DNA from 3 places in the Shewanella mesophila genome. Region 3 is predicted to be linked to each of the others. Evidence: predicted binding sites of a transcription regulator. Region 3 holds the regulator's gene; each other region holds the start of a gene.
The links. Region 3 encodes LexA, which represses DNA repair genes until DNA is damaged. Its sites were predicted from a motif close to TACTGTATNNNNATACAGTA; they were not measured.
Positions count from the first base shown of each region.

Region 1: the regulator LexA is predicted to act here: its motif matches at 7,503-7,522, upstream of dinG (ATP-dependent DNA helicase DinG).
Region 2: the regulator LexA is predicted to act here: its motif matches at 4,081-4,100, upstream of dinB (DNA polymerase IV).

Region 1 covers NZ_CP080421.1:1,565,208-1,573,510, forward strand. Annotated here, with positions in the region: gene K0I73_RS06870 (trans-sulfuration enzyme family protein) at 1-52, shown strand, start outside; gene K0I73_RS06875 (SLC13 family permease) at 172-1,563, opposite strand; gene K0I73_RS06880 (ComEA family DNA-binding protein) at 1,956-2,249, shown strand; RNA gene ffs (signal recognition particle sRNA small type) at 2,434-2,530, shown strand; gene K0I73_RS06890 (late competence development ComFB family protein) at 2,725-2,997, opposite strand; gene K0I73_RS06895 (DUF2057 domain-containing protein) at 3,255-3,956, opposite strand; gene K0I73_RS06900 (primosomal replication protein) at 3,966-4,628, opposite strand; gene K0I73_RS06905 (sulfite exporter TauE/SafE family protein) at 4,625-5,398, opposite strand; gene dinG (ATP-dependent DNA helicase DinG) at 5,407-7,479, opposite strand; gene K0I73_RS06915 (DNA polymerase II) at 7,619-8,303, shown strand, end outside.
Region 2 covers NZ_CP080421.1:1,140,892-1,149,194, forward strand. Annotated here, with positions in the region: gene nqrF (NADH:ubiquinone reductase (Na(+)-transporting) subunit F) at 1-1,190, shown strand, start outside; gene K0I73_RS05150 (FAD:protein FMN transferase) at 1,312-2,334, shown strand; gene nqrM ((Na+)-NQR maturation NqrM) at 2,453-2,677, shown strand; gene bfr (bacterioferritin) at 2,982-3,455, shown strand; gene bfr (bacterioferritin) at 3,466-3,933, shown strand; gene dinB (DNA polymerase IV) at 4,126-5,205, shown strand; gene K0I73_RS05175 (GFA family protein) at 5,859-6,266, shown strand; gene K0I73_RS05180 (aminoacyl-histidine dipeptidase) at 6,475-7,935, opposite strand; gene K0I73_RS05185 (M17 family metallopeptidase) at 8,184-8,303, shown strand, end outside.
Region 3 covers NZ_CP080421.1:108,540-116,842, reverse strand. Annotated here, with positions in the region: gene nudE (ADP compounds hydrolase NudE) at 1-229, opposite strand, end outside; gene yrfG (GMP/IMP nucleotidase) at 327-995, shown strand; gene lexA (transcriptional repressor LexA) at 1,119-1,736, shown strand; gene K0I73_RS00530 (cell division inhibitor SulA) at 1,733-2,242, shown strand; gene coxB (cytochrome c oxidase subunit II) at 2,640-4,202, shown strand; gene ctaD (cytochrome c oxidase subunit I) at 4,212-5,804, shown strand; gene K0I73_RS00515 (cytochrome c oxidase assembly protein) at 5,806-6,375, shown strand; gene K0I73_RS00510 (cytochrome c oxidase subunit 3) at 6,372-7,247, shown strand; gene K0I73_RS00505 (DUF2909 family protein) at 7,293-7,511, opposite strand; gene K0I73_RS00500 (SURF1 family protein) at 7,429-8,253, shown strand.

The sequences.
Region 1 (8,303 bases), 1.5 Mb from region 3:
GGTAGACGATATTATTAGTGATCTGCAGCAGGGTTTCGATTCATTATCTTAAAAATCTGCAGCTATAACAGACTTGGCTCCGGGAACACCTGAGCCAAGTCTTATTACGTTTTTGGATGCTAATTTCGTGTTCGAGTTTTGCACTTTAGCTGTGGGCACTAGTTTTGAGTACTAGATAGTCCAGAACAGATGAGCTATTACATAGAGCACCAACATACTGATAAAGTTGATTATAACACCAGCCCTCATCATCTCCGATTGCTTAATATAACCTGAGCCATAAACAATAGCATTTGGCGGTGTAGCCACGGGTAACATGAAGGCGCAGGAAGCGGCGATACCAATAAGCACTGACAGCATTACCGGTGATAGACCTAATGCCTCTGCAATAGCGGCGAATACAGGCACTAACAGCGCGGCGCTGGCGGTGTTACTCGCAAATTCGGTCAGCATCACCACGAAAAATATCACGGCGAAAGTAAATAAGGCCATATGAGTATTACCAAAGATGTCGGTTACCCAATGTGCCAGAAATACACTGGTCCCAGTCGTTTTTAAAATGGCGCTGAGGGTTAATCCACCGCCAAATAAGATGAGTACGCCCCAGTCGGTGGTTTTCTCAATCTTCTTCCACTCAACGAGTCCGAGGCCTGCCAACAATACAACGGCACTCAGCGCCACAATAGTATCGAATTGAGCTATGCCCCCTAAAGCGGCTGACAAAGGTTTACTGAAGATCCAGCAGCAAACCGTAGCCACAAATATGAGCAAGGTAAGCTTCCCCTGAACACTTAGGTGTTCGTTGGTTTTTGGTATGTCGCACACAACATTAAGGTTAGGCTTGAGATACAGATAGAGTGCAATCAACATGCTTGGCAGCATTAAGGCGACCGTGAGCAAGCCAAATTCCAACCAGTCGGCAAAGCTTAAACCGACTTGAGCTGCGGCGATCGCATTAGGCGGGCTGCCCACTAATGTGCCTATGCCACCAATATTGGCTGAATAGGCGATACCGAGTAGCATGAAAAGATAGGTATTTCTATGTTCCTTGATATCTAGCTGCTGCAAAATCCCTAAGGCTAGCGGCAACATCATCGCTGCGGTGGCGGTATTGCTTATCCACATCGATAGTAATGCTGTGATGCCAAATAGCATCATACAGGCAAGACTCAATTTACCTTTTGATGCAGTGATTACCTTGTTAGCAATTCGTTTATCTATGCCTTGATGATTAAGCGCCGCAGCAAGCACAAAACCACCGAAAAACAGATAAATAATGGGATTAGCAAAGTTACTCATTGCCGTCTTAGTTTCAAATACACCAAGGAGCACACCCAATATCGGGATAAGGATGGCGGTAATACTGATATGAATCGCTTCTGTTAACCATAATATTGCTGCGAATACCAAAATCGCCAAGCCAGTATTGATGCTTTGTTCAAACGGTAAAAACAGGTATAGCAAGATAAATAGGATGATATCTGCAAAGAGGACAAGCAGATTTTTATGGTCATTTGGGGTTTCTTTAACCAGAGGTAATGTTTGATTGGTCTCGTACGGCATTTATCGGTCCATCTCATTATTGTAATGCGCGTCACATTATCCTAGCGGTAAATTTGCTCCAAGGTTTTTTTGTGTGCCAAATTTACTTTTTTTTGAAACCGTGGGGTGATCATGCTCGTGTTTTGCGTTGGATTTGATGTCTTTGTCACCATTTTTTGTATCTTATGATCAGATTTAGTTTCAAGTAGAAGAATTTTCCCCTTTTTAATTAAACTTCTGAAATAAAGTAAGAATATCTAGATTGTGACGTGTGTCACGTCACGCGCTGGCGTTAATGGCTAGTTGTCACGCATTGGCGGAAATTTTGATGTTGTTCTATGTTTTTTACTAGGCCAAGGAAGATGGAGCGCTGGTCTGATATTCAATTATTATGGATTATTAAGGAGACTGTCATGAAAGTGATGCTATTAACCGCAGTATTGTCCGGTGTGTTGGCGATAAGCCCTTTGTATGCCGCCGAGAAGATCAACGCAGCAAGTGAGCAAGTTATTCCTGCTCAAATTAATATTAATACCGCAACGGCAGAGGAGTTGGTGCAGCTCAAAGGGATTGGTCAAAGTAAGGCGTTAGCGATAATTGAGTATCGTGACGCTAATGGAAAATTCAATTCGATAGAGGAGCTGTCTCAAGTGAAAGGTATTGGCAGTAAATTATTAGAACAGAATCGTGCTAAGCTGACTCTCTGAGCTTGGTGAGTAAATTAATGAGTGAATGTTTGAAAATGCCCGCAATAGCGGGCATTTGTATATAGATTGGGCAGTTGGAGGTAAAGAATAGATATCGAGTGGATATTCACTTGATTGCCGTGCGTCCATAGTAGATAATGCTCGCCGTCTTAAGGATAACTTTTCTTAAGCATCTATGGTGACCCTAGGGTCCCCCCGCAATGATAACTTGTGAACTCGGCCAGGCCCGGAAGGGAGCAACCGCAGCAGGCGACTCATGTGCCGGGGTGTGGCTCTAGGGAAACCTCCAATCTTAACTATTACCAACGAGTTAACCCAGAAATACCTCAGGTGATACACTTGATGGTACATTCTATCAAAAATAATCTATCTGAACTTCTGAACTTCTGAACTTCTGAACATCCCTTCACTTAATTTTTAAAGCTTAGTTTTTCAGAAATATAATGATATAAATCATCAAGTTATTTACATCGTTTTATGCTGTCTCATTTTTGTTTAAATTTGCTTTTAGAAAGGCTCTCGATTTTTCGAGGGCGGCTTGTATTTCCTCTTTCATCTGTTTGAGCTCGTTATAGTCTTCAAAAAAGTAAGTATCGACCAAGTGGCGGATGTAGCGAACTGGCAGTTGGTTTAGGGTAACGCAGCATAAGTCTGCCAAATAATCCTCAGGCAATTCATCTATTAACCCTTCATCTGATAGGAGTTCTAATAAAAGGACTTCATAGTAATTTCGAATTTCTAGTTGCATCCGCTTTCTCCAAAGGTTCGTATTGATTATCTTCAGTTTATAGTTATAGCTATTAATCTAGTTTGCTACCATATCGTGCTTGCAGCAATAAAAACTTGTCTCCATCTTTTGGATATAATTCTAGCGGTTGTTTGCGATATTCGCCTTTTATAATACTAGTGGGTATCGCTGTAGGTATTTATATTGCGGAAATTTTCGATATAAAAAACGCCAGCAAAGAGTTACTGGCGTTGTAGATTGGGGTGAAACGTTTTTATTTACAGCTGCTTAATTGCCCAGCTCATAAATTCTTTACGGGTTTTGTCATCAGCATGTAACCACCAATACTGTAGCATCTGTTGTGCGTGATCTGCATCGGAAGCCGTTGCTGGTAGTGTTGCTGGTAACGTTACAGCCTCAATTGAAGCGGCTGGAGCCACGGCTGGCGTTGGAGCATGAGTATTATTGGTTGCGACAACTGCAGCTGAACTGGTTGCTGCTACTGAAGCCACATCGATATCTTGACCACTATCACCACCAAATAATTTACTGACAAAACTCTCTTCTGTGATGTTGGTTTGCGCTACTTTGTAGCTAACATTACCACCATCTTTGCGAGTAATAATAACCTGTGGTGCTTTGGCAAAAGTCTTCGGGCGTTTAATTACTTCACCTTCCGCTGGCATTAATTGGTAGTCGTGGTTGCCATCTACCGCTAATGTGACAATAAACGGAGAAGACTTTATAAAACTTTCACTGTCACTAAAGTCATCTTGAACCATATCGTGGTAGCGAATCGCAATTTTGTGAGTGCCATTATCTAAGCTGATGTCTGATTTATGATTGAACATGCTGCTTTCAATTTTTTGACCATCTAGGGCAAGATATTCAAATGCCATGGGGATGGTTAAATTAGCAGCCATTGCCGAAGAGGCACCAAGCAGAGCGATTAAAGCGGTGATTGGCATTACTGATTTCATTGTTGCTCCTTAACGATTCTGACTCTTATACGGGCGTTCAAACGCCTGAATACGATCTTCAATATAGCTTATAGCTTGTCGGCACTTCCCTAAGCGGCGATGGACTAAAAGTATCTCATTTTGCAGTGCAATTTTGTCAGCACTATGACAGTTTTCAAGTTTTGATTGTAAGTTTTCGATTTTTTGTTCAAATGTTTGAACCCAGTTCAAATGTTTGTTCAATTCATCATACAACTGGTGACTATTATGCATCACACCCGTCGCGATCCAACCAAAACCACTTTCTGCATGGGATTGTTGACGACGCTTTTTGGCGTTGGCAAATCGCGATGCACGTTGTTGTTCGGCAGATTTAACATTTAATGTTGTAGTGTTAAGTGCTCGTCGAACCGCGGTAAATCTGTCTTGTATTCCTTCGCAGCTTAACGCAACGGTCTCTATAGATATATTCCCCTTTAATAGCTTTTCTAACTGAGCAATTTTTTTGCTCAGTTGCAATATACAAGGTTGCAGCTGTGCACCCGTTTGGTCGAACAAGCTGTCATTAAAACGCTCGGTATCGTTTAGCAACTTACGTTGGCCTTTAGCCAATTGGCTATCATGTTGTAGTACTTCTTGTTCTAGCTGCTTGAGTTGGACTCTTAAACGATGAATTAGTTCAGTGGTGTTCATGCCCATGCACTCCATGCCAAGTTGATGGCGATGAGGATCACTATGCTAATAAATAGCGGGCGAATAAAAGGCACGCCAAATTTGATTGCCGTTCTCGCCCCTATAAATGAGCCAAGCATCATACACAATCCCATTGAGAGGCCGATGACTATGTTTACCTGCCCTAGGGCGAGAAAGACCACGAGGGATGTAAGATTACTGATTAAGGTCATTGCTCTAGCCAGTCCGCAGCTATTGAGCACAGGCAACTTATATTGAGAGGCGCTACTAATTGTCCAAAATGCGCCAACGGCTGGACCGGCAAAACCATCATAAAATCCAAGTGGTAATCCTTGGCACCATTGTTTCTTCTTAGACGGTGTCGTTGTTGGAGCGATATAGGCGCTATCACCCATAGCATTAGGTTTGACTAAGGTGTATATCGCAATGAAGATAATGATGATAGGTAATAATTTTTCTAGCCATTGGTTATCGATAAGGTAAACCACGACCGTGCCAAAAACGGCGCCAATAAAGGTGGCGATTGAGGCGTGATACCAAAACCTTGGCGTAAAAAATTGTTTGCGATAGTAGGTAAATGCAGCCATTGATGAACCAAAGCTTGCAGCGAGCTTATTAGTTCCGAGCGCCGTATGAGGGGGGATGCCTATGGTTAATAATGCTGGAATTGACAGCAAACCACCGCCTCCAGCTACCGCATCAATAAATCCTGCAATAAAACCGGTTGCGGCCAAAATAGCCCAACTACTTGGTTCTAGAAGTAACTCCAAAGATTTTCCTATTCTATTACTTGACGAAAGGGTGGTAAGGCATCGAGTAGTGATTTACCGTAGCGTTTAGTGACCAGTCGACGGTCTAAAATGGTTATACGACCGTAATCCTCTTCCTTACGCAGCAATCTACCACAACTTTGGATTAATTTACGCGAAGCATCGGGTATTGTCAGTTGGAGAAACGGATTGCCACCCTTTATCTTAATATATTCTGCATGAGCCTGCTCGACAGGCGATGTAGGGACGGCAAAAGGGAGTTTAGTGATAATGAGATTCGTCAGATAATCACCTGGGAGATCCAATCCTTCAGAAAAGCTGCCTGTGCCAAATATAATGCTGACTTCACCATCGTCACAGCGCTTTTTATGATTGGCCAATATTTGCTGACGTGAGTCTTCGCCTTGGATCAATAATCTGGTGTTAATTTTGGGACGAACCAAGTCTGCTACTTTTTCCATCTGCCAATAAGAAGCAAATAGCACTAAGGTGGCTGTTTCACCTTCAATGAGTGAAATAATCTGTTCTGCTAACTCTTCAGTATAGCGATCATCAGTTGGCTCTGAACGCATCTTAGGGATAAACAAGGTGGCGTTTTGCTGGAAATCAAATGGGCTATCCATTGCTAAATAGCGACTGCCATCATTGATTGATAAACCGACTTGATGGGTAAAGTGATTAAAGTTGTTCAAGGCCCTTAAGGTTGCGCTGCACAAAACGACCCCTGCGGCTTTTTCCCATAACAGTGACTCAAGCATAAAGCCGACTTCGATCGGGGAGACATTAAATAGATAATCACTTTGCTTGCCAGTTAGCTGTTCAACCCATCTTGCCATCGGTGCGCCCTTGGAACTGTCTGTTTTAGCCATCATCTTCCATAGCTTTTGCAGATTTTCTAAGCGCTGCAACATAAATCCGGTTTCACTTAAGAGCTGTTCGGCTTGATGTTTAGGCAGCTCACCATCTTTGATTGACTCACTGAGTAGGGCAAGCATCTTATTAAACTGCTTTAACGCGCTATTTGAAGCAGTGGCTAAATTCTCCGATGGGATCACTAACGCTTGTGGTAGCTTGCCATGTTCAAAACGAATCCGATTTTCAGGATTATCAAATGCAGCGGCTTGAGTATCACAATACTGCGCAACGCCGTTGAGTAAACTGGTTAGCTCGCCAATGTGATCTAACATCGCCTGAGCCGGGGCAATAATATGGTTGCTCTTGAGCTGATTTTGCAATTTGGTGCTGGTTTTGCCTATTTTTTCAAGCCAATCGATAGCTCCCCGCAAGGTGGCCTGGGCGCTAGAGAAGTCTCTTGCAACCACTGGTAAGTGATGTGCTTCATCTATCACATAGTAAAGTTCTTCAGGGTCGGGCAGTATCACGCCACCGCCAAGTTCGAGATCGGCAAAAAGTAAACTGTGGTTAGCAATTAACACATCCCAATTATCGATATCTTCTCGTGCCTTATGAAATGGGCAGTGCCGATGGCTGGCAAGTTGACGATGACAGCTATGCTTGTCACAGGCAATTTGGCTCCAAAGGTGATCGGGTAGTTGTGTGGCTAATGTGTCACGCTCACCATTCCATCGTCCCTCGTGGTAATCTTTCAATAACCCTTGTAACAGCTCTATTTGACTGTGATCAGGCTTAGTTTGCCACATGGCCATTTGGGTACCGTCATCGCTGCCGATGAGCATCTCTAACTTTGCCAGGCAGACATAGCGCTGGCGTCCTTTAACGAGGCCAAAGGTAAAGTCGACTCCTGATTGCTGTAAAAAGAAGGGGAGATCTTTATTGAGCAGCTGCTCTTGCAGAGCGACGGTAGCCGTCGCTATGCAGACTTTCTTTTTATTGGCTAAGGCAAGTGGTATGGTGCCCAATATATAGGCCAGCGATTTGCCGATTCCCGTTCCCGCCTCAACGACTATGATGCGTCTATGTTGATCATATTCGCCCGCTAGTGTCTTTGATATTTCTGCCACAATGTAGTTCTGTTCCCGCCGTGAGCGAAAATTAGGAAGGGACGCCGCAATATCTTTGTAGATGGTGCGGATCTGAGTTTTTACATTTGCAGATAACATGAAAGCACATAGCAGAGAAATAGAGCTGTACATAATAACAGTGATTACATAGCCTAAGAAGAGGCTATTGTGACTATTTCAATAGTTTGTTAGCTATTGAACTGATAACCCCATGAATTAATGAATAAGAGTAGGCTCCTTGAACGTAGATTTTTCGACAGGCATGAGTGTTAAAGGGCGGATATTAACGCGTCATCAAGTGGGTGGTGCGCTGCATTATTATCTTAAGACGCTGGATGGTCCTGTGCGCGTGATCGTCAATCAAAGTGAAAGAGTATGTTTTTGCCGCACCAGTGACGCTGATTTGTTGCTGACTCTTAACGGGTGTCAATCTATACGTAGTGAAGCCATCAGCCTAAAAACATTTCAGCAAGAACCTGTCTCCGCGCTCTATTGCCCAAATAATCAAGTATTCCGCCAGCTTTCAAGGGGGGCTAGCGATCAAGGTATTGCACTATATGAGGCTGATATTCGTCCAGAGCAACGATACTTAATTGAGCGTTTTATTGCTTTAGATGTCGAGTTTATTGGGGGGCAAGGATCAGGTGAGGCGATTAATACGGTCGTTGGGCATCGATCTCGTCGTACTGATCTTGATGTGACGCTTTCAATCGTATCTTTGGACTTTGAATGCTCAATGAGTGGCGAACTCTATAGCGTTGGCTTATATGGCAAGGACAACGAGGGAGAGACGATAGCGTTAGTTATCATGGTTGGATCGCATTCAGATAACCATGAGCAAGGTGGCTCCTGTGCTGTGACGAATATTGAGTGGGTAGAAAACGAAGCGGCGCTGATCGTAGCGCTGATTAACTGGTTTGATC
Region 2 (8,303 bases), 1.0 Mb from region 3:
CCATTGTATTGGTTTTGGTTTTGGTTATTTTATTTGCCAAATCAAAGCTAGTACCAAGTGGCGATATCACTATCGGCATCAACCATGATGCTGGTAAAGCAATTAAGACGGGTGCTGGTGGCAAACTACTTGGCGCGCTTGCTGAAAACGGTATCTTCGTATCGTCGGCTTGTGGTGGCGGTGGCTCTTGTGGTCAGTGTAAAGTGATCGTGAAGTCTGGTGGCGGCGATATTCTGCCTACAGAACTTGATCATATCTCTAAGGGCGATGCTCGTAACGGCTGCCGTTTATCTTGTCAGGTAAACGTGAAAACCGATATGGAGATTGAACTAGAAGAAGAGATCTTCGGTATCAAGAAGTGGGATTGTGAAGTTATCTCTAACGATAATAAAGCAACCTTCATTAAAGAGCTTAAGCTGCAAATTCCTGATGGCGAATCTGTTCCATTCCGTGCCGGTGGTTATATTCAGATTGAAGCGCCTGCGCACCATGTTAAGTATGCTGATTTCGACGTACCAGCAGAATACCGTGGTGATTGGGAACACTTTGGCTTCTTTAACCTAGAATCAAAAGTTGACGAAGAAACAATTCGTGCGTACTCGATGGCTAACTATCCTGAAGAGGAAGGTATCATCATGTTGAACGTGCGTATTGCAACGCCACCACCACGCAATCTTAGCTTGCCTTGCGGTAAGATGTCGTCGTACATCTGGAGCCTAAAGGCGGGTGATAAGGTGACTATTTCTGGTCCATTTGGTGAGTTCTTCGCTAAAGATACCGACGCAGAGATGGTATTCATCGGTGGTGGTGCTGGTATGGCGCCAATGCGTTCGCACATCTTCGACCAGCTTAAGCGTCTTAAGTCTAAGCGTAAGATGAGCTTCTGGTACGGTGCTCGTTCGAGTCGTGAAATGTTCTATGTTGAAGATTTCGATGGCCTAGCTGCTGAAAACGATAACTTCGTTTGGCATGTTGCCCTATCTGATCCTCAGCCAGAAGATAATTGGGATGGTTACACAGGTTTTATTCATAACGTACTGTATGAAAACTACCTGCGCGATCATGAAGCGCCAGAAGATTGTGAGTTCTACATGTGTGGACCTCCAATGATGAACGCGGCAGTTATCGGCATGCTTAAAGATCTAGGTGTTGAAGATGAAAACATCCTACTAGATGACTTTGGCGGCTAATCACACCTTGTTGTGATAATATCTGTTCAGATGAGTTAAGTTCATCGAAATCCATATAAAGTGGTGTTTCGATGAGCTTAATTGTAATTTATTTGAGCGATTATTAAGGAATTTGGTCAATATGTTTAAGACCTTGGTAAATGGGTTAGTCCTTGCGGGGCTAGCCTTTTTTGTTTCAGCCTGCAGCCAACCTGCACAGATGCTCTCCTTCTCTGGTCAGACGATGGGGACGACATACCATATTAAGTTCGTTGGTACAGAGCAGTTGCCTAATGAACAGCTATTACAAGCAGAGATCGATTTGGCGCTTGAAAAAGTCAACGATCAGATGTCGACCTATCGAAAGAATTCAGAGTTATCCCAGTTTAATCAGATGACGCTGGCATCGACCATTGAAGTCTCTCCCGATACCGCAAAAGTAATTCAAGCGGGAATCGATCTCTATCAAAAAACCGATGGGGCATTAGATATCACCTTAGGTCCACTGGTTAATCTGTGGGGGTTTGGGCCCGATAAGCGGCCTGTTAAGGTGCCAAGCCCTGAGTTGATCGCTCAGACTAAAGCCAAGACTGGCATTCAATATCTGACGATTAACGGTCTTAAGGCGAGTAAGAGTAATCCGGATCTTTATGTGGATTTATCCTCTATCGCTAAAGGGTTTGGCGTCGATAAAATTGGATCACTATTAGCTAAGTATCAGCCCAAGGGGTACTTGGTCGAGATTGGTGGCGAAGTTAGCCTTTATGGAGTTAAAGCCGATGACAGTCCTTGGCGCATCGCTATAGAGCAGCCCGATATCGACGAACGCCAAATTCAACAAGTGATAGAGCCCGGTAACATGGCAATGGCCACTTCCGGTGACTATCGCAACTACTACGAGGAAGATGGTCAGCGATTTACCCATATTATCGATCCTCGCAATGGCTATCCGGTCGATCACCGTTTAGCGTCTGTTACCGTGCTGCATCCTCAAAGTATGATTGCCGATGGTTATGCAACGGCCATGATGGTGCTAGGCACAGAAGCGTCTTTGGTACTGGCGAAAGAGCAGAACTTGGCGATAATGTTAATTGAGAAGCAAGCAGAAGGTGAAGGATTTAAGGTCTATTACAGTGATAGCTTTAAGCCTTTTGTTGGTTTGTGATAGAATATCTAGCCCACTAGGCGGTGCGATAGTAAATCTCGCATCGAATAAGTGAGGCAACATATTTGATTTTTAAGCGAGTGATGAGTTCAGTGCATTGCTCGCAGTGGAGTAAGTGATGAGCACTTTTATAGCGGCTTTTGTGGTATTACTACTGTTTTTTTTACTCATGTCGATTGGCTATCTCGTCAAGCAAAAAGCGGTTGCTGGAAGTTGTGGTGGTTTAGGCTCCTTAGGGATTGAAAAAGCCTGTGATTGTGACGATCCGTGCGACAAGCGTAAGGCTAAAATGGCCGAAGAAGATGCTCGCCGTGAAAAACTCAACAAAGATCGTATTATCTGATATTTCAAGCTTGCTCAAACGACTAAAGGCTCCCATGAGGAGCCTTTTTTGTTGAACCTTAACCTTATTATTCATAACGCCGTTCGCTAACAGCAATTAGCATAGCGTCACTTTTAACACTTCTTTACTCTTCCTAGTTACTTGTATTCACTCATAATAGCTTGCTGTACTCCATAGCAACTAAGAATCAGAATAATAATGATTATCTTTGGTAAATATTTGAAACTAAATGTTAATTTGTTTTTGGTTGAATTTTGCTCTAGGCTTGAATATTGATTTAGATCAATATTACTAAGGAGCTCAAATGAAGGGTCATCCGAACGTTATTCGGCAACTCAATAAGATTTTGACGTTTGAATTGACGGCGATTAATCAGTACTTCTTACATGCACGTATGTATAAAAATTGGGGCTTAGAAGAGCTCAACGAGAAGTGCTACAAAAAGTCGATTCAAGATATGAAGCATGCCGATAAGCTCATTGAGCGGGTGCTGTTCCTCGAAGGTTTACCTAATCTGCAGCAGTTAGAAAAGTTACGTATTGGCGAAAACCCGCAAGAGATGCTGCAATGCGATAAGAGTATGCTCGAAGAGCAACTGGTTGAATTACGCAGTGTGATTAGCCTTTGTGAGACGGAGCAAGATTATGTCAGCCGAGAAATTTTAGAAGATCTACTCGAAGATGAAGAAGCCTATCTTGATTGGATAGAAGCGCAGCAAGATCTGATTAAAATGACCGGCATCCAGAATTATTTACAAGCGCAGATAGAGTCTGACTAGGGAGGTTAGAATGAAAGGTGATCAAGAGGTGATCGATACGCTAAATCAACTACTCACCGGTGAGCTATCGGCGATGGATCAATATTTTGTGCATGGACTCATGTATGACGACTGGGGGCTAACAGAATTACATGAGCGTATTTCCCATGAGTCGGACGATGAGCGAGAGCATGCGAAAAAGTTGGTTGAGCGGATCCTCTTTTTAGAGGGAACGCCAGACGTCGCTAGCCGTGAGGCGCTTAATATCGGTAAGACCCCGCAAGAAATGCTGCAAAACGATCTTAATTATGAATATAAGGTGGCAGACAATCTGCGCAAAGCGATAGCCTTATGTGAAACGAAGAAAGACTTTCCATCTCGTGAGTTATTGGAACTCTTGTTAGAGGAAACAGAATCAGATCATATGTATTGGTTAGAGAAACAACTTGGTCTTATCGATAAGGTCGGTCTACAGAACTACCTCCAGTCTAAGATGTAATTATCTATATTTGGACTTTCTGGACTGAAAAAGTTTGAACGCCACATAAGCCACCCATCAGGGTGGCTTATTCATTTCTGTCCCGTCCTGAGATAATTTGCCTCATGACCCTCTTTGTTAGGCGTTATCAATGGGGAAATATTTGTGTACTGTTTAAATGTACAGTATTCTTGGCGGTGGAGGTAAGCACCGTTGAAAAAGATTATCCATGTGGATATGGACTGTTTCTATGCAGCCGTCGAAATGCGAGATTTTCCTGAATTAAGGGGCAAGCCTATCGCGGTAGGCGGGCGCAGCGATCGCCGCGGCGTGATAAGCACTTGTAACTATGAGGCTCGCGAGTATGGGGTGCGTTCGGCAATGGCATCGGCTCACGCATTAAAACTGTGCCCTACGCTGATTTTAGTACCAGGACGTATGGATGTTTATAAAGATGTGTCGGCGCAAATTCGTAGCGTATTTGCCCGTTATACCGATTTAATTGAGCCACTCTCACTGGATGAAGCCTACCTAGATGTCACTGACTCTGATGCCCATCATGGCTCTGCAACCTTAATCGCTCAGTCTATTCGGCAAGAGATCTATGAATTAACTGGATTAACCGCCTCGGCAGGGATTGCGCCGGTTAAGTTTTTGGCAAAAATCGCCTCAGATCTAAATAAGCCCAATGGCCAATATGTAATAGTCCCCGATGCGATAGCGGAATTTGTAAAAACCTTGCCCCTGATAAAGATCCCCGGAGTAGGCAAAGTCACTGCGGCTAAGCTCGAAGAGATGGGGCTTCATACCTGTTTGGACGTGCAACAGTTCTCAGAGGCTAGATTAATAGAGAGATTTGGTAAATTTGGTGCTGTGTTGATTGAGCGTGCTAAGGGAGTCGATCCTCGGGGAATATCACCGAATCGCGAGCGTAAATCAGTAGGGGTGGAAACCACACTGGCCCAAGATATTTATACCTATGAGCAGTGCGAGTCGGTAATGCCGCAACTTATTCACGAGCTAGCAGCCAGGATTAACCGCAGCGCCTCGGCGCGACGGATTCATAAGCAGGTGGTTAAGCTTAAGTTTGATGATTTCAAACAGACCACGATAGAGCAGCGTAGCGACGAGGTATCGGTGAAGCTGTTTTACGACCTGCTCAGCCAGGCACTGGAGCGCCGCGCCGGCCGTGGTATTCGCCTGCTGGGTGTCTCAGTCGGTCTCGAGAGTGAGCTTGCTCATGCCGGGCTGGATGAGGCCGAGTATGGTGCGCAGATGGATCTCGGGTTTTAGCGTTAACCCTATTACCCTTTTTAGCTTGTAGCTTGGATGGTTATTGCGCCTAGTTATATTTTTGAAGCTTTACCCTTCATGGCAATCTAACGCCTACCCGGCGGGGCTGTGCAGATACGCCTGTGACACGCTGCGCGTCTTTAGATCTGCATGGATGCCGAACTGGCTGTTAAACAGGGATGTTGTTTGAATATATCCCTATACGCTTCACGGCGGCGTCCATGCCGCCGAGAGCCAAAAACGTGTTTACACCGGATATCCAACGTCTCTTCGATTTAGCGGTATTTCGGTACGAGTAGCGAACCTAAAGGCTGGGTTATTTTTGCCCAAAATGAGGCTGTCAAATGCCTAGGGTTCTGGGGCCAGTTCAGGTCATGTGAAAACTGGAAATAGTGATTTAATTAAATATATAAATCAATCTCAATACCTTGAGTTTAAAAACAACAAAATCGAAATCCTCAATGGCTTTTCAGAGCATTGCTTAAACGTATTTGAAGACTTCTTTCATGAGCTTTTTGCACGAATGGAAGCGTTAAAATAAATATAACAAGTGACTGTGGTGTTTCGTCAATATAACCTGCCGGCTCCTTGTTTTTAAATGTGGCATTGAGGGGTAGAATGCCGCTAGCGTTTTACAACCAATGGAGATGGAAATGGAGTATCCGGTAAAAGGGGCGTGTCAGTGTGGCGGTGTGACTTATGAGCTGCATTCGGCGCCTTTGATGGTGGTGGCATGTCATTGTAAGGAGTGTCAGAAGCTCTCAACCAGTGCCTTTAGCATCACGGCGATGGTGAATAGCGATAGCATAGTGTTTCAGGGAGAGATGGCCGAGTGGAGCCGTGTGGCCGATAGCGGCAACATCAATGGCGCTAAGTTTTGTCCCACCTGCGGCAACCGCATCTATCATTTCGACCCTAAAGACCCGAGTAAGATTAAACTCAAGCCGTCGAATCTGTCTGACACCAGCCTGATCGTCCCCACAGTTCATGTATGGGCCAGCGAGAAGCAAAGCTGGTTTACCATCCCCGAAGGCGTCGCCGTTTACGATAAGCAGCCTTAACCCAATATAACCAATAGGATTTCTCAGCATTTGCTGCCCCCATGCACTGCACCTGCCGTAGACAATTCATAACAATGTGAGTTAATGCTGTCGTTCGTTACGGTAAGCACTTTACCGTCGAATGTGGCACCGACGCTACATTTGTTTGCCAATAAAAAAGGCGTCTCGTTAGACGCCTTTCTCATCGATAACCTAGTTACGCTATCTATTATGCTTTAGCTGGAATACGTTCTAGTACTGCTAGAAGTAGTTTCCAGTATTGATCGACGGTCTCAATTAACACCATCTCATCTGGGCTGTGTGGGAAGCGAATGGTGGGGCCAATCGATACCATATCCATCTCTGGATAAGGCTTCTTAAATAGACCGCATTCAAGACCTGCGTGGATCACCATAATGGTTGGCTCTTTATTATAAATCGCCTCGTAGGTATCTTTCACAATTGCCATAACAGGTGAGCTGCTATCTGGCTTCCAACCAGGGTAAGCACCGCTAAATTCAACCTCTGCACCGGCTAAGCTGCTCAGCGCCGTTAGGTAGCCTTCAACTTCTTCACGCCCTGAATCGATCAGTGAGCGAATTAAGCAAAGAATATTAACAGATTCCCCTTCGGTCGAGATCACGCCGACGTTTAATGAGGTTTCTGTTACGCCTGCTATCTCATCGCTCATGCGCATTACGCCATTTGGACAAGCATGTAGCAGATCGATAAGGGTTTGCTGGGCATCTTCACTCATGACTTGAGTTGCCGCAGGGCTTTCTTGCAGGGTTAACTGCATATCGGGATCTGCAATGGCTAACTCTTGACGAACGAGAGCGGTAAACTCTTGCATTAACTCATTGAGGCGTGCCACATTTTCACCTGGCAGCATAAAACTCACGCTCGCCTCACGTGGGATCGCGTTGCGTAGTGAGCCGCCTGTAAAGTTAGTGAGTTCGAGTGCTAACTCATCGGCGTGGTTAAACAAGAAGCGAGCCAGTAGTTTGTTAGCATTGCCGCGGCCTAAATGGATGTTTACCCCTGAGTGTCCCCCTTTTAGACCCGAAATTGACAGTGTGTAGGTCGAGTTTGTAGGCTCTGGTGCTTGCCATACCATAGGGACGTCAATTTGCGCATCGACGCCACCGGCACAACCCATATAGATCTCACCCTCTTGTTCAGAGTCGGTGTTGATCAAGATCTCAGCATCGAGATAACCCGCTTCTAAACCAAATGCGCCAGTCATGCCGGCTTCTTCATCTATGGTCAGTAACACTTCTAACGGGCCGTGAGGAATGTTATCGCTGCCCAGCACGGCTAGCGCCGATGCCATGCCGATACCGTTGTCTGAGCCTAAGGTTGTTCCCTTAGCTTTGACCCATTCGCCATCGATATAAGCTTCGATCGGATCTTTCTCAAAGTCATGGACTTTATCTGCGTTTTTTTGCGGCACCATATCGATATGAGCTTGTAGCGCAACAGTTTTGCGATCTTCCATACCAGGGGTAGCTGGTTTTTTGATGATAAGGTTGCCGACTTTATCTTCGACAATGCTGAGCCCTTTATCTTTAGCCCAGTTTTGAATGTATTGACTTAATGCTTGCTCATGCTTTGATGGGTGCGGAATCGCACAGATCTGTTCAAACCATTGCCAAAGCGCTTGAGGTTGTAACTGGCTTAATGTGCTCACGGACTAACTCCTCTGTATTAAAGGTCGCTGAGATCAAAATTGGCGATAGTTTATCACAGAGTCAAAGCCAGTGAGCTGATTTGCGCCTATGGGTTTATCGATAGTGTCATTTCAAGTTGCCACATTTATAGATTGATCTTGGTATTTCACTTGGCTTTGTCTGCTCAATAAGGGAATAATGCCACTACTATTTGCTCGGGTTATTCGGCGGAGATCGAAATCGGGGTTCACAAGCTATAGGAATGGATATGACTCCAGTTAATTTTGTTGATGTAAAAGATAATGATGCAATTTTTGAAGGCAGCGGTTGGGATGCCGTTATCGTCGTCACATCAAGTTTAGATGATATTGAGTTTGATGAGATCAGT
Region 3 (8,303 bases):
TGGGGAAGCCTAATTCATAGGAGTGAGTACCCGCAGCATATTCACGCCCCAACAATAATTGGTCATCAAGAATAGGGACAACCATAACCGCGCCACGATTATTCCCTTTCATGCGCTCATACTGGCGCTCGACATCATTAGAGAACTTTAGGTGCACTTGTTCAATCTGAAACAGACGGCTCTTTGCAACAACTTCTGCATGTAAAATCTGTGGCTTCTTGTCCGACATGAATGTCCCTGATAAAAATGGCGTTTGCATCACAGTCCAATCTTACTATGATGTGATTAATCCACAACTCTACCGATGGAATTTTTTCACACCGATTATGTTTCCATGGAATAAGATAGATACAGTGCTACTCGATATGGATGGCACATTACTGGACTTGCATTTTGACAATCACTTCTGGCTCAGCCTAGTGCCTCAAACCCTTAGCCATCAAAAAAACTTGCCGATCGATCGCGCAAAAAACCTAGTAGAAGCCGCCTATGACAAAGTCTTTGGTACCTTAGAGTGGTATTGTCTCGACTACTGGGAGCGAGAACTCCAACTCGATATCATCGCCTTGCACCGCAAGGTTGTCGACAGAATCCAAATGCGCCAAGATAGCATGCCATTTCTAACCGCCTTAGGAGAGCAAGGGAAATCGAGAATCCTAGTGACCAATGCCCATCCAAGCAGCCTCGCACTAAAACTTGAACATACTGATTTAGCCGCAGGTCTAGACCATATGCTATCGAGCCATTCAACGGGATACCCTAAGGAAGCTGCCCAATTTTGGGAGACGCTTTTCACACAATATCAACTCGACCCAAGCCGATGCTTATTCATTGACGATAGTGAACCCATCTTACAAGCCGCACAAAAAGCAGGTGTTGGTTATCTGCTTGGGATTGAGAACCCCGATAGCCAAAAGCCACTAAAAATTTTTAACGACTTCCCAGCAATAGCCGACTATCACGATCTACTCGATGATCTTTTAGCCGAAGAATAGGCACTGCGTCTGTATGAATAAAATGAGAAAGCTAATGGTTTTAGGTAAAAATCTGGTTAATACTTGCACTACCACAAATACTGTATATACTAACAGTTACTGTATGGAAAGACAGGATTGATAATGAGACCATTAACACCCAGGCAAGCTGAAATTTTAGAGCTAATTAAGCGTAATATCGCCGACACGGGCATGCCACCGACCCGAGCTGAAATTGCGCGTAGATTAGGCTTTAAAAGCGCTAATGCCGCCGAAGAACATCTGAAAGCACTGGCGAAAAAAGGCTGCATCGAGATTATGCCAGGTACATCTCGCGGGATAAAACTCACCCAAGAAGATGAGCCAGAAGAATTAGGTTTACCATTAATCGGCCAAGTTGCCGCCGGTGAACCCATACTCGCCCAAGAACACGTCGAGCAACACTATCAGGTCGATCCCAACATGTTTAGGCCCAGTGCCGACTTTCTGCTGCGAGTTCGGGGTGACAGCATGAAGAATATTGGCATCTTAGAAGGCGATCTACTTGCTGTGCATAAAGTAGAGCAAGCGAGGAATGGACAGGTTGTCGTCGCTCGAGTTGAAGATGATGTCACGGTTAAGCGTTTCGAAAAGAAAGGCAACACTGTGTACTTACATGCCGAAAATGAAGAGTATTCACCTATTATTGTTGATCTCACCAACCAGAGCCTAAGCATTGAAGGTTTAGCTGTCGGCGTTATTCGCAACGGAGACTGGCAATGAACAATTTAATCGGTAATGCGCCACGTCATCCCGGCCTCTGGGTTGATATGAATAGCCAACTGAAGCCATCGCATCAAAATACCATTTCAACGGTATCAAGCTGTACTCAAGGTAAAAATGAGTTACAAGCTTTAACTCCTCAACTAGCGAGATTAAGCCAGCAAGGACAATGGGTCGTATTGATCAGCCCACCCAATATTGGCTACAAACAGATGCTCGCCGATGCAGGGGTTCGCATGGACCGCATTCTGCTCGTACATACCAAAGATGAAGTTGAAGCGCTTTGGGCAATGGAAAAAGCACTCACAAGTGGTACATCCAGTGCGGTAATTAGTTGGACGCAATCACTCGATGAACGCGATAATCGTCGCTTACAGATAGTCGCTAAAAACACTCAAGCCCTAGGTGTTGTTATTGAAGATGCAAATAGTCACTTACCTGTAACAGCCCATATGCACGAGGATCTCGGCTTACAACAAGCTTGTTTATTTAGCTCATTTCATTAATTGATTTACTCTGCCTTTCCGTACTAAAGCCCCGCAAGGGGCTTTTTTGTCGCTGTTTTGTTTAGAAAAATAAAATAAAAGTGATCTTGATCAATATTTGAACACAGATTAAGTTAGTAGTAGATATCAACGATTATTTGTTATATCCGAACAATTTAGATGTCGATGTTATTGATTCAATCAGCAGTGATTTATTGAGCCAATACGTTGAAATTAGCCTGATATATTCAGCCGTAAGTGCAAGCGTGGTCACCACCAGCAATAACAATATTTACACCACCAGCGCACTTTGAAGTCATCGTTGCTTTTTTGGGAACCGAAGAGTTTGCATAGAGCCGAGACATACTGTGTGGCTCTTCTTTGTAGTTGCCTTCGCAATTGACAGAGGAGAAGTCTAGTGAAGCAAGTGTTGTATTGTTTGCTGGCGTTGCTGTTTACGCCCCCCATACTCGCAGCCGATATGCCCCTAAATATGACAGAAGGGGTTACAGAGATTAGTGGAAGAGTGTTTGGTCTCCACATGACCATTCTCTACATCTGTTGTGCCATAGGCATTGTGGTCTTTGGTGTGATGATCTATTCGATCATTAACCATCGACGCTCTAAAGGTGCCGTTGCCGCCAACTTCCATGAAAGCACTAAGGTCGAAATAGCCTGGACCATTGTTCCTTTCGTTATCTTGATCATGATGGCTATTCCAGCAACACAAACCCTGATCGCAATGGAAGATCCCAGCGATGCGGACTTGACCATTAAGGTCACGGGCTCCCAATGGAAATGGCATTATAGCTACTTCGATTATGATATCGAGTACTACAGCCTACTTGCAACGCCAAGAACACAGATAGAAGGCAGTGAAGCCAAAGGCGAGCACTATCTGCTTGAAGTTGATAAACCGCTCGTTCTACCTATTAATAAAAAAGTTCGTTTCTTAATGACTTCAGAGGATGTGATCCATTCATGGTGGGTTCCTGCATTTGCGGTGAAAAAAGATGCCAACCCAGGGTTTATCAACGAAGCCTGGACCCGTATCGATAAACCCGGTACCTACCGAGGGCAATGTGCTGAGCTCTGCGGTAAAGACCACGGCTTTATGCCTATCGTCGTCGAAGTGCTTTCTGAAGCCGATTTTGACAACTGGATACAAGCTCAAAAAGCCCAAGCTAGTCTCGCGGCTGCGCAAGCCGAAGCCTCATTGAGCCAGACTCTTTCTTTGGAAGAGCTAATGACCCAAGGTGAGCAGGTTTACATGGCACGCTGCGCAGCTTGTCACCAACCTAATGGTGCGGGATTATCTGGGGTATTTCCTTCCCTAATTGGTAGCCCCATTATCACAGGACCAGTATCAGATCATATTAGCATAGTGTTGCATGGTAGAGCGGGGACGGCGATGCAGGCATTTGCTAAACAGCTAACGGCAGCTGAAATCGCCGCAGTAGTCACCTTTGAGCGTAATGCTTGGGGTAACGACTCTGGCGATATTATTCAAGCTGCTGATGTCAGTGGCTCCCAACGGGCAAGCTCTGCTGCAGCGACTGATACCACGCCAAAGACGCCTAGCACCTTACCGGAAAACTCACCAACGACAGAAAACATAACGGCTGTAACCGAAGCAACACAAGATTCAAAGGCTACGGTTTTAGATGATCTGACGATGGAAGAATTGATGTCCATGGGCGAGCAAGTTTATCTCAGCAATTGCGTTGCTTGTCACCAAGCAACTGGGACTGGTTTGCCAGGCGCTTTCCCTTCACTTGTCGACAGCGCCGTCGTAAAAGGTCCTGTTTCTGGTCATCTAGATATAGTGCTCAAGGGTAAATCAGGCACAGCTATGCAGGCGTTTGGCGCGCAGCTTACCCCGCAACAACTTGCTGCTGTGGTGACATATGAGCGTAATGCATGGGGTAATAACTCTGGTGATGCGGTTCAGGCTACCGATGTTGATGGTCACGGAAAGTAAGGGATTAAAATGAGCACAATAACACAAGATTTACCAGCCGCTCATGATGGCCATCATCATGGTGCCCCCAAAGGGCTTATGCGCTGGGTTTTAACCACTAACCACAAAGATATTGGCACGCTTTATCTGTGGTTCAGTTTTATTATGTTTCTAACTGGTGGCGCGATGGCCATGGTGATCAGGGCGGAGCTCTTTCAACCTGGATTACAATTAGTTGAGCCAAATTTCTTCAACCAGATGACCACTGTTCATGGTCTAGTTATGGTCTTTGGCGCGGTAATGCCAGCTTTTACAGGGCTTGCTAACTGGTTGATCCCGATGATGATCGGCGCTCCAGACATGGCGCTTCCGCGAATGAACAACTGGAGTTTTTGGATTTTACCCTTCGCCTTTACCATACTGTTAAGCTCGCTGTTTATGGAAGGTGGAGGACCCAATTTCGGTTGGACATTCTATGCCCCACTTTCCACAGCCTATAGCCCAGATAGCACAGCCTTGTTTGTATTCTCGATACACATAATGGGGATCAGTTCGATCATGGGTGCGATTAACGTGATAGTTACTATCGTTAATATGCGTGCACCTGGGATGACATGGATGAAGTTGCCATTGTTTGTATGGACATGGCTTATCACGGCTTTTCTACTCATTGCTGTGATGCCGGTGTTGGCAGGTGTAGTCACCATGGTTCTGACTGATAAGTTCTTCGGCACCAGCTTCTTCGATGCCGCAGGTGGTGGCGATCCAGTGATGTTCCAACACATATTTTGGTTCTTTGGTCATCCCGAAGTGTACATCATGATTCTCCCCTCCTTTGGCATTATCTCGGCGATAGTCCCAGCCTTCAGTCGCAAAAGACTCTTCGGCTACTCTTCAATGGTGTATGCCACAGCGAGTATCGCCATATTGTCGTTCCTTGTGTGGGCGCACCATATGTTCACCACAGGCATGCCAGTGTTTGCAGAGCTGTTCTTTATGTACTGCACCATGTTGATTGCTGTTCCGACAGGGGTGAAGGTGTTTAACTGGGTCGCCACCATGTGGCGAGGCTCGATTAGCTTTGAAACCCCGATGCTCTTTGCCATTGCCTTTATCATACTGTTCACCATTGGCGGCTTTTCTGGGCTGATGCTGGCAATCACTCCGGTAGATTTTCAGTATCACGATACCTATTTTGTGGTTGCACACTTCCATTATGTATTGGTGACGGGGGCCATCTTCTCTATTATGGCCGCCGCCTATTACTGGCTGCCTAAATGGACTGGCAACATGTATGACGAAAAGTTAGGTAAGATCCATTTTTGGTGCTCGGTGATCTCGGTCAATGTGCTGTTCTTCCCTATGCATTTCTTAGGGCTTGCAGGTATGCCGAGACGAATTCCGGACTACGCAATCCAGTTTGCCGATGTAAATCAGATTGTCTCTATCGGTGGATTTGCCTTTGGGTTATCCCAGCTTATCTTCCTCGCCGTAGTGCTTAAATGTATTAAGAGTGGAGAAAAGGCCCCCGCAAAACCTTGGGACGGTGCAGAGGGATTAGAGTGGACAATACCGAGCCCTGCGCCCTATCACTCATTCTCCACTCCTCCGGAGATCAAATAAAATGAGTCAACACCAAGTGAAATCGAACCGAAAACTTATCATGCTGCTGATAGCTGGCTCTATTGGTATGTTCGGCTTTGGTTTTGCCTTGGTGCCACTCTATGACGTGCTGTGTGATCAACTTGGTATTAATGGCAAAACCCAATCTACGGCTGCCGCCTATACTCCAATGACAGTCGATACCTCCCGTATCGTAACCGTAGAGTTTATGGCACATACCCAACATGACATGCCTTGGCAATTTGTTCCTGAAGTTAAGCGTATGCAGATTCACCCTGGTGAGCTCATTCGTACTAACTTTCATGCCAAAAATCTCTCGTTAAGCCAAACAATAGGACAGGCCATCCCCTCGGTATCACCAGGACAAGGGGCGGCCTATTTTCATAAGACTGAGTGTTTTTGCTTTAACCAGCAGGTATTAGCAGCCAATGCAGACGCAGCATTACCTTTGATTTTTTATGTCGATCCCGATCTTCCACAATCGATATCGACACTGACACTTTCCTATACTCTCTACAATATCACCGATAAGGGTTACGTCGGTGCTGTTGAACAAGGAGCAGCAAAATGACAACCAAACATGAACACTATTATGTGCCAGCCCAGAGCGCTTGGCCCATATTAGGCGCTGTCGGTTTATTCCTGATCGCATTCGGAGCTGGTAGCTACGTACAACAGCTCAATACCCCGCAGTCCAGTGGTGGCTATATTCTAACAGCCGGTATTGTGGTGATTATTAGCATGATATTTGGCTGGTTTCGAACCGTAATAAACGAATCTATGTCAGGCTTATATTCGAAACAGATGGATCGATCTTTTCGACAAGGAATGAGTTGGTTTATCTTCTCTGAAGTGATGTTTTTCGCCGCCTTTTTCGGGGCCCTACTCTATGCTCGAACCATTGCGGTCCCTTGGCTAGGCGGCGCATCAAATAATGCCATGACCCACGAAGTATTATGGCCAACCTTCGAGGCTGTGTGGCCCTTAGTCACCACCCCTGATGGGACAAAAACAGAGGCAATGGGATGGAGCGGACTACCACTTTACAATACCATTATCCTGCTTACCTCCTCGGTAACGCTGCATTTTGCCCACGTCAGCCTTGAGAAGGGCAAGCGAACCGCCCTGACTCTGTGGCTCGGCGCGACCATATTGTTGGGTCTAGCGTTCCTGATATTACAAGCAGAAGAGTATATGCACGCCTACCAAGAGATGGGGTTAACACTTTCATCAGGTGTCTACGGCAATACCTTTTTCTTGTTAACGGGTTTTCACGGCATGCACGTCACCTTGGGAACTGTGTTTCTATTTGTCCTATTTCTTAGAGTGTTGAAGGGTCACTTTACTCCAGATAAACATTTTGCCTTTCAGGCGGGTAGTTGGTATTGGCACTTCGTGGATGTCGTATGGTTGTGCCTATTTATTTTTGTTTACGTCCTATAAACCGATAGGCTGGTTTACGTTTTGAAGCTGATTGTTTAACACACGCTAATAAGGCCGAGGATTTGGAGAAATGATCCCAAGTCCTAGCGCCAACAATAGTAACAACACAACTAACACGGAAAAAAGGACTCGTCGCCCCAAATATCGACTCATTGGTGCCTTGTCCTCTCCCTTAACCAAGATGAAGAGTGCTCTCCCAAGATTAAATATGATGAAAAGCAGTAGTAGCACTAAAACTAACTTAAATAACAATATTCCAGTCATGGGGGCTCCTAAGCGGCTTGTCTCTTGGTCGACTATCTTTGTCACCTGTCTTACTGTGCTGGTGTTTAGCATATTGGTCAAGTTAGGTTTTTGGCAACTAAGCAGAGCCGAAGAGAAGCAAGCATGGCAACAAGAATTAAATGAAAGACAAAATGCTGAGCCACTCTCATTCGCGCAACTCATAGGGCTTCCTATTGGTGCCAGATTAACTGGATATCGTTTAAAGGTTGACGTCAGCCCCATAAACACCCAAATCATCCTACTAGACAATCAAGTTTATCAAGGCACCGTCGGGTACTTAGCCTACCAAGCGGTGCAAGTTAAGCAAGGCACTCCCTTATTGCTGGTTGAACTGGGCTTTGTTGCCGGAACAATGGATAGGCGCCAGCTACCTATGGTCGCACCGATCACGTCCACGCAATCGTTACATGGCAAGCTGTATCAGAAATCAACCAACCCACTCAGTGAGCATTTATTAGCGGAGCCAGGAAATCCACTGCGAGTCCAAAACCTTAATCTGACTGAACTTGGGCAACTATTGCAGCAAGAGTTTGCACCTGCGGTGCTGCAACCCGATCGACTACTCGGCAATACGCTCCCTAGACCCTGGCAACCGATTCCGCTCGGAGCACAGAAGCATCAAGGTTACGCATTACAATGGTTTTCTATGGCGGGCGCATTCCTACTGCTAATGCTTTATTTATTGATAATAAAAAAGAAAAAGACAAAAAAGCCCAATTAAGGACACACTCAATTGATCTGTTGCTTAAAGCAATAAGACCTTGTAGGTTA